DNA from 2 places in the Kineococcus sp. R86509 genome. Region 2 is predicted to be linked to the other one. Evidence: predicted binding sites of a transcription regulator. Region 2 holds the regulator's gene; the other holds the start of a gene.
What was found. The regulator LexA, encoded in region 2, represses DNA repair genes until DNA is damaged. The targets are predictions, from matches to a motif close to TCGAACANNTGTTCGA.
Positions count from the first base shown of each region.

Region 1: a site for LexA is predicted at 2,065-2,080, ahead of SJY07_RS06955 (LysM peptidoglycan-binding domain-containing protein). Genes of this name have one in related genera too.

Region 1 covers NZ_JAXHCE010000001.1:1,457,815-1,462,224, reverse strand. The annotation lists gene secA (preprotein translocase subunit SecA) at 1-659, shown strand, start outside; gene SJY07_RS06960 (Rv3235 family protein) at 681-1,223, opposite strand; gene SJY07_RS06955 (LysM peptidoglycan-binding domain-containing protein) at 1,281-1,976, opposite strand; gene SJY07_RS06950 (hypothetical protein) at 2,192-2,752, shown strand; gene SJY07_RS06945 (helix-turn-helix domain-containing protein) at 2,786-3,004, opposite strand; gene SJY07_RS06940 (hypothetical protein) at 3,248-3,907, shown strand; gene SJY07_RS06935 (CpaE family protein) at 3,904-4,410, shown strand, end outside.
Region 2 covers NZ_JAXHCE010000001.1:4,654,913-4,659,322, reverse strand. The annotation lists gene SJY07_RS22720 (methyl-accepting chemotaxis protein) at 31-1,617, shown strand; gene lexA (transcriptional repressor LexA) at 1,805-2,536, shown strand; gene SJY07_RS22710 (aspartate/glutamate racemase family protein) at 2,511-3,194, opposite strand; gene SJY07_RS22705 (ATP-dependent DNA helicase) at 3,226-4,410, opposite strand, start outside.

The DNA of each region.
Region 1 (4,410 bases), 3.2 Mb from region 2:
TCCTCGACGACGTCGTGACCGCCTACGTCACCGAGGCCACGGCCCGCGGCTTCGGCGAGGACTGGGACCTCGAGGAGCTCTTCGAGGCGTTGCGCAGCCTCTACCCGGTCTCCGTGACGCCGGCGGAGGTCGTCGAGGCCGCCGGGGGTCGCGGGAACCTCACCGTCGAGCGGCTCGTCGAGGAGATGCGTGGCGACGCGCAGGCCTGCTACGACGTCCGCGAGGTGGAGTTGGGCGAGGGCGTCGTGCGCGACCTCGAACGCCGTGTGGTGCTGTCGGTGCTCGACCGCAAGTGGCGTGAGCACCTCTACGAGATGGACTACCTCCAGGAGGGCATCGGGCTGCGCGCGATGGCCCAGCGCGACCCGCTCGTGGAGTACCAGCGCGAGGGGTACCAGCTCTTCGGGGCGATGACCGAGGCCATCAAGGAGGAGTCGATCGGCTACCTCTTCTCGCTGCAGGTCCAGCCGGCGACCCAGCCGGGGACCGCGGCGACCGCCCCGGGGTTCGGCGCGCCCCCGCCGCGTCAGCAGTTGCAGTACTCGGCCCCGACGGCCGAAGGTGACGTCGAGGTCCACGCCGGCGACGCCGCGGCGACGGACGCCGAGACCGGCAACCGGGCCCAGCGCCGCGCGGCCCAGCGCCGCCAGGACGACTGAGCGCAGGTCAGGTGGGGCGGGTCACCCGAGTTCCAGCGCGGTGACCCGCCACCGCTCCCCGGAGCGGTCGGTGCAGCGCTCGATGCGCAGCGCCGCGGCGCGCACCCGGTCCGACTCCCTCAGCACGGCCCCGACCTCGGCCACGTCCGGGCGGGGGAACGACACCCGCAGCGTCCCGACCTGCGGACGCACCGTCCGTCCGGTCCGAGCGCGCAGCCGGGCCTGCAGCGCCGCCCGCCGCTGCACCCCCGCGTAGATGTCGGCGGCGGACCACCGCAGCAGCTGCTGGGTGGGTCGCTGACCGGTGAGGACCTCGAGCAGGACGACGAGGTAGCGCCGCGTCCACGCCGTCACCTCCGGCAGCTCCGAGGGCGGCAACAGCCGCGGGTCGACGATCGCGAGTTCGAGGACGCCCTGGTCGGGGCTGAGGTGGCTGAGGACGGGCCCCTCGGGACCGAAGGCGTCCTCGCGTTCGTCGATGTACGGCGGCAGCCCGTAGGGCACGGGCACTCGTCCGGTGCCCGGCGTGAGGTCGTCGAGCAGGGCGGCGGTGGAGCTGGTCACGCGGGGTTCTCCTCGGTGCGGTGTCGAACGGGTGGCCGAACGGGTGCTCGGACGGGATCAGGGCAGGCGCAGGACCTGGCCGGGCAGCAGCAGGTCGGGGTCGTCGCCGATGACGTCGACGTTGGCGGTGTGGAGGCGGTGCTGCTCGGCCATCACCTCGCCGGCGGTGGCGTCGGGACCGCACCGTTGCGCGGCCAGCGACCACAGGCTGTCCCCGCGGTGGACGACGATCTCGCCGCTGACCTCCCGGGGCGCCGGGGGAGTGCTCGCCGCGCTGGTTTCGGGGGCGGTCTCCGGGACGGCGGCCCAGCCGAGGTCGAGGGCCGGTGCCGAGGTGACCTGCAGGGGCGCGGAAGCGGCCCAGCCGAGCTCGGGGACCGCGGTCGCCGCGCCTCGTTCGGCCGCGCCGGCGGAGAGGGCGGCCGACCCCAGCATCACGCCCACGACGAGGGCGACGACCCGGCGGACGGTCCGCGGGACGCCGGGTGAGGGCCGCACGGCGAGTCGCGGGTGACTGCGGGCCCGGACCTCGTCCGCGACGGCCACCAGGACGGTGAGCGCCAACCACCCCAGGACGAGGGCGCCCACGACGGAGCACCCACCGACGAGCAGGTCGGCGACCGTCGCAGTGCCCGACTGCGCGGTGCGCAGCGCCGGTGCCGCCAGCGCGAGGAGCCCGGCGCCGGCCAGGGCGGGCACGGCGGCCAGCCCGGCGCCGACGGCGAACGTCAGCAGGTGCCGGAGCTTGTGCACGGTAACCACCTTCGTGATCGCACGACCCCGGTTGGACCACTTAGGTCCTTCTGGATGTCGTTTGGTGTCGTTTGCTGCGCCATGTCTAGCGACCACCTGTGCGCGGGGCCAGGAACTCCCGTGACATGCGCCCGATCGGAGGGCAGCGTCTGACGGTGGGTGAAGACGGGTGACGGGCGACCCGACGGGTGGTCACCGCGACGTAGCGTTGTGTCGTGCGCTGGGACGACCTCTTCGACGACCTCGCCGCCCGCGCGGAGCACGCCCACCGGCTCGAGCGGGACGAGGAGGTCGCCGACCGGATCCGCCGGGACGAGGCGACCGTCACGCTCGCCTCCCGTGTGCGCGCGGCGACCGGGGCCGTCACCTTCGTGCTGCGCGACGGCACCACGCTGAACGGGCGGGTCGAGGGGGTGGGACCGGACTGGTTCCTGGTCCGGGAGGCCGCGGCGTCGCGGCAGGTCCTGCTGCCGGCCGCGGCCGTGCTCGCACTGCGGGGGGTTCCCGGGCGCAGTGCGGCGCCCTGGGGTGCGGTCGCAGCGCGGCGGACCCTGCTCCTGGCGGTCCGCGCGCTGGCCGGAGCCGGTGTGCACGTCGTCGTGCGCACGGGTGGTGTCGACGTCCGGGGCACGGTGGGCCGGGTGGGCGCCGACCACGTCGACGTCGTCGACCTCGACGACCTCGTCGACGTCGCCGAGGGTCAGCGTGCGGACAGCGGTGCGCGCACCACGACGGTGCCGTTCGCGGCGTTGCTCAGCATCACCGAGGTGGTCTGACCGGGAGGTCGGTCGGTGGGGTCGGTGAGCGGGTCAGTCGGTGTGGTCCTCGCCCGCGAGGACGCTCTCGCGGGTCTGGGTGTACATCCGCTGGATGTAGTCCTCGAGCTCGGAGTCCTCGACGCGCCACTGCCCACGCCCGCCGACCTTGATGGCCCGCAGTTCTCCCGTGCGGACCAGGGCGTAGGCCTGGGCCGAGCTGATCGCGAGCGTCTCGGCGACATCCGCGAGCGGGACGAAACGGGCGGGCACGGGGTCTCCTGGTGGGCGTCGTCGGAGCTGGTCCTGGCGGGTGTCCGCATCCTCGCACGACGTCACCCTGGCGCATCGGCCGTTCGGGTGGCCTGTGGACAACCGCGGACCCCCGCCGCTCAGGAGCCTCACCATGGTCCTCGATCACAGCGCCTGGAGCCCGGGAAGTGCCCGGACCTCCACGCGTCGGACGACGGAGGGCCCCCAGTGCGGACAGCGGTACGAGCGGTACGAGGACGTGACGTGCCGCCGGTGTCGGTCGCCCGGCGGGTGAGCGCCCCCTCGTGGCGCGATCCGCGGTTGCTGATCGGCCTGGCCCTCGTCCTGGCCAGTGTCGTGCTGGGCGCGCGGGTGGTCGGTGCCGCCCAGGCGACGGTGGGCGTGTGGGCGCTGGCGCGCGACGTCGGCGCGGGGCAGTCGCTGACCGCCGCCGACCTGCGCGTGGTCGAGGTGCACCTCGACGAGGGGACGGGGACGGCCTACCTCGAGGCCTCCGCCGGCGCGCTCGACGCCGAGCTGGTCGCTCTGCGGGGCCTGCGCGCCGGTGAACTCCTCCCGCTGTCCGCCCTGGGACGCACCGGAGACCTCACGTCGCGACCCGTGACGGTGCCCGTCGCGGGGAACGTCCCGCAGGGCGTCCAGGTCGGTGCCCTCGTCGACCTCTGGGTCGTCCGGGCGGCCGGGGCCGGGGCTGTCGAGGACGCGGTCGAGCCGGAGCGCCTCGTCGAGACCGCCGAGGTGTCGGCGGTCGTCACCGGCGGGGGTGCGCTCGGTGCCCGGTCGGGGGCCGACGTGCAGGTGGTCGTCCCGGAGTCCGCCATGCCCGCTGTCCTGCAGGCGGTCTCGAACGACGACGACCTGGTCCTGGTGCCGGTCCCCGGTGCCGGAGGTGCTCGCTCGTGACGCTGCCGGTGGTCGTCTCGGTGCCCGGGCCGGCCGAGGCGAGGCTCCTCGCGGGCTGGGAACCGTTGCGACGCGAGCTCGTCGTCGTGCGCCGTTGCCCGGACGTGGCCGACCTGCTGGCGGCCGCCGGGGCCGGTCTCACCCGCGCCGTGGTGGTGGGGGCGGACCTCCCGGGGTGCGACAGCGAGACCGTCGAGGCGTTGCGGCGGTGGGGGGTCGCACTCCTCGTCCTGGTGCCGGAAGGACCCGAGGGGGAGGCGGCCGAACGACGCTGGCGCGCGGTGGGGGCGACGCGGTTCGCCCTCGAGGGGCGGTCTCCCGGCGACCTCGCGCGGGACGTGGCGATGGCCGTCGAGTCGCTCGACCGGGTGGACGAACCGGGTCCTCCGCCTGCGCTCGAACCGGTCGCCCAGGCCGTCCCGGGGCGCACCGTCGCGGTCTGGGGACCGCACGGTTCCACGGGACGCACCACGGTCGCCGTGAACCTCGCGTTCGAGCTCGCG
Region 2 (4,410 bases):
CCGCGCGAGAACCCTCTGGAAGGCCCAGCCATGAAGGCACTGCGCGATCTGAACGTCGCCCCCAAGCTCTTCGCCGGCTTCGGCGTCGTCTGCCTCCTGCTGGCCGTCGTCGTCGCCGTCGGCCTCAACCGCCTCGGCTCCTCGCAGGCCAACCTGGACACCGTCTCCTCCAGCGGCGTGGCCTCGGTGCAGACGCTGGGCGAGGTCCGCACCTCCTTCCTCACCCTGCGGATGGACATCGTCAACGCCGCGATCAACGACGACCCGAAGGCCACCGAGGCGTCGCTGACCAAGATGGGCGAGGACGACACGGCCTACGACCAGGCGTGGAGCGCCTACCAGGCCTCCAGCCCGGCCACCCCGGCCGCGGACCGGGCCCGGATCGAAGACCTCGTCAAGCAGTACCGCGCGGCGCGGGTCGAGCTCGTGACCCTGGTCCGCAACAACGACCGTGCCGGCTTCGTCGCCCGGCGCAGCACCACGACGACCCCCGTCACCGACCAGCTGCTGCCGCTGCTGGCCACCGCGGCCAAGCACGAGAAGGACGCCGCGGCCGCCATGGCCACCGCCGGCTCCGCCGACTACCACGCCGCCGTCGTGATGCTGCTGGTCATCGGCGCGGTCGCCCTCGCGATCGCCGCCGTCGTCGCCGTCGTCATCTCCCGCTCCATCGCCCGCCCCCTGGCTCGCACCCTCACCGTCGTCCAGGGCCTCGCCGACGGCCGCCTCGACCAGCGCGTCGGCTCCACCACCACCGACGAGGTCGGCCGCGTCGGTGCCGCCCTCGACGTGACCATGGACCGCCTCAACACCACCATGCGCCGCATCTCCGACTCCGCCGCCACCCTCGCCGGCTCCTCCGAGGAACTCACCACCGTCGCCACCCAGCTCTCCTCCGGCGCCGAGGAATCCGCCACCCAGACCCAGGTCGTCTCCGCCGCCACCGAGGAGATCTCCGCCAACATCGGCACCGTCGCCGCGGCCGGGGAGGAGATGACCGCCGCGATCCGCGAGATCGCCACCTCCACCGCCGAGGCCTCCTCGGTCTCCGCCGACGCCGTCTCCAGCGCGTCGCAGGCCTCGGAGATCCTGGACCGCCTCTCCGCCTCCTCCCGCGAGATCGGCGACGTCGTCAAACTCATCACCTCCATCGCCGAGCAGACCAACCTCCTCGCCCTCAACGCCACCATCGAAGCCGCCCGCGCGGGGGAGATGGGCAAGGGCTTCGCCGTCGTCGCCGGAGAGGTGAAGGAACTGGCCCAGCAGACCGCCCGGGCCACCGAGTCCATCACCACCCGGGTGGCGGCCACCCAGGCTGACGCGACCGAGGCCGCGTTCGCCATCAGCGGCATCAGTGAGGTCATCGCCCGCATCGACGGCCTGCAGGCCACCATCGCCGCGGCGGTGGAGGAGCAGTCCGCGACGACGTCGGAGATGGTGCGCAACGTCACCGAGGTGTCCTCGGGGAGTCAGGAGATCGCGCTGAACATCTCCGGCATCGCCGCCGCGGCGGACCAGACCACGGCGGGGGCGACTCACACGGCCACCACCGCCGGCGAGGTCTCCCGCACCGCCAACGAACTCAGCGAGCTCGTCAGCCACTTCACCCTCGCCTGATCCGCCCCGCCTCCGGACCCACCGGCGCCGTCCCGCACCCCGCGGGGCGGCGTCGTCCGGTGGTGCCCCGACACGCCGGTTCGAACACGTGTTTGATCCTCGCCCCCCGGATGACTACCGTGACGTGGATCGGACCCCAGGACGGGGCCCGGTCGTACGACTCACGCGGAACGACAGGGAGAGTGACGTGGCCGACGTGCTGGACGGATCCGGCGACACCGGACAGGTGGCGCCGATGGCCTCGGTCCACCACTTCCCCGACGGTCCCTACGGCCGCGACGGACTCACCCACCGCCAGCGTCGGGTGCTCGCCGCCATCCAGGAGTGCGTCGAGCAGCGGGGTTACCCGCCGAGCATGCGCGAGATCGGCCAGGCCGTCGGCCTCACCAGCCCCAGCAGCGTTGCGCACCAGGTGAAGACCCTCGAGAAGCTGGGCTACCTGCGCAAGGACCCGCGCCGTCCGCGGACGCTCGAGGTCGTCTCGCCGGCGTCGGCCCGCGGCACCATCGACGGGTTCGAGGCCACCGCGGCCGACGGCCGCCCGCGTCCGCGCTACGTCCCGGTCGTCGGCCGGATCGCCGCCGGTGGCCCGATCCTCGCCGAGGAGCTGGTCGAGGACGTCTTCGCGCTCCCCGCGCAGCTCGTCGGCGCCGGCGAGCACTTCATGCTCAGGGTCGTCGGGGAGTCGATGATCGACGCCGCCATCTGCGACGGCGACTGGGTGGTCGTGCGCCAGCAGCCGACGGCCGAGAACGGCGACGTCGTGGCCGCCATGATCGACGGCGAGGCGACGGTGAAGGTGCTGCAGCGCAAGGACGGTCACGTCCAGCTGATGCCCCGCAACCCCCTCTTCGCCCCGATCGACGGCGACGAGGCGACGATCCTCGGCAAGGTCACGGCCGTGCTGCGAAGCCTCTGAGCGAGGTCACCAGTTCGACGGCCGCCTCGATCGCCAACCGGGGCGAGGTGAGGACCGGCACGTGCAGGTCGCGCAGCAACGGCGCCGCGTCGACCATGCTCGCCTGAGCCAGGACGACGACGTCCACGGGCGGGTCGAGCGCCCGCACCTGGGTCCGGACGGCCTCCGCGACCCCGGTCGTGTAGGTCAGGACGTCACCGGACTCGAAGGACGACCAGGTGTCCGGGCAGCGGACCTCGATCAGCTGCACGGCCCGACCGGTGGTCTCCGCGCACTCGCGCAGCAGCGGCAGCACGGTCGCCGCGGCCTCGTCCAGCGAGCTCACGACGGCGATCCGCCGCCCGGCCAGGACGGCGGCCTCGGCCATCGGGCGGTCGACCCGGACGACGCGCAGACCCATCTCGGCACCGACGGACTTGGCCGTGGGGCCGACGGTCGAGCAGGTGCACACGACGACGTCCGCGCCCTCCCCCACCAGCCGGCGCAACCGGTCCGCCAGCGCCGGACGGACGCTGTCGATCCCGTGGTCCCGCGCCGTGGTGAGCAGGCCCGTGTCGACGAGGTGGCGGTCGGCGACGGTGTCGTCCCGCTCGTTCAGGAGATCGCGGAAGGCGCGCACGTGGGCGTGCGCGGTGTGCAGGAAGCCGACGGTGGCCACCTCACGAGCATGCCACCCCGGACGCACGGCGTCAGCCACCGCTACCCAGACGCCGCAACGCCTCCAGCACGGTCGGGGTCGAGGTGGTGGACCAGAAGTCGGGCAGGCTGTCGCGCAGGAACCCGCCGTAGCGGGCCGTCGCGAGCCGCGAGTCGAGCACCGCGACGACACCGCGGTCACCGGTGGCCCGGATCAACCGCCCCGCCCCCTGGGCCAGGCGCACCGCGGCGTGGGCCGCCGAGACGGACACGAACCCGTTGCCGCCGGCCGCGTCGACGGCCCGCGCGCGGGCCGACATCAGCGGGTCGTCGGGTCGGGGGAAGGGGATGCGGTCGATGACGACGAGGGAACAGCTGGGTCCCGGCACGTCGACGCCCTGCCACAGCGACATCGTCCCGAACAGCGAGGTCGCGGGATCGTCGGTGAAGTCCCGGACGAGCTTGGGCAACCGGTCGTCGCCCTGGCAGAGGATCGGGGTCCCCAGCCGCTTGCGCAGCGCCTCGGCGGCCTCCTCGGCTCCCTTGCGACTGGAGAACAGCCCGAGGGTCCGTCCCCCGGCCGCCTCGACCAGTGCGGCGAGCTCGTCGTAGACGGCGTCGGTGGAACCCGCCCGACCCGGCGGCGGCAGGTGCCGGGCGACGTAGAGGATCCCCTGCTTCGGGTAGTCGAAGGGGCTGCCCACGTCGACCCCCGTCCACGGCGTCTTCGAGCCCTTCTCCCCCTTGAGGCCGAAGGCGCCCGCGACGGGGTCGAAGGAACCGCCGAGGGTGAGTGTCGCCGAGGTCGCGACGACGGTGCGTTCGGCGAACAGCTTCTCCCGCAGCAGACCCGCCACCGACAGGGGCGCGATGTGCAGGGACGGCGCACGGGAGGCCGGGCCGAAGCCCGCGGTCACCCAGGCGACGTCGTAGCTGTCCTGGGCGGCCCGGCCGACGTCCTCCGCGAGGCGCTCGGCGACGGAGAACACGTCCTGGACCGCCGCCCGGGCCAGGTGACGCGCCCCGCGGGACTCGGCGTCCTCCTCCTTGCCCTGCCCCTCGGAGGCGTCCTTGAGGTCGCTCAGCGCGGTCCGGGCCGCGTCCCGGACGGCGACGACGGCGTCGGCGAGCTGGTCCGGCCAGCGGTCCAGACGCCCGGGGGGCGCGTCCTCCAGGGCGGCCTCGAGGGCGATCGCCGCGTCGTCGAGGTGCTCCGAGACGATCCCGGCGGAACGGCG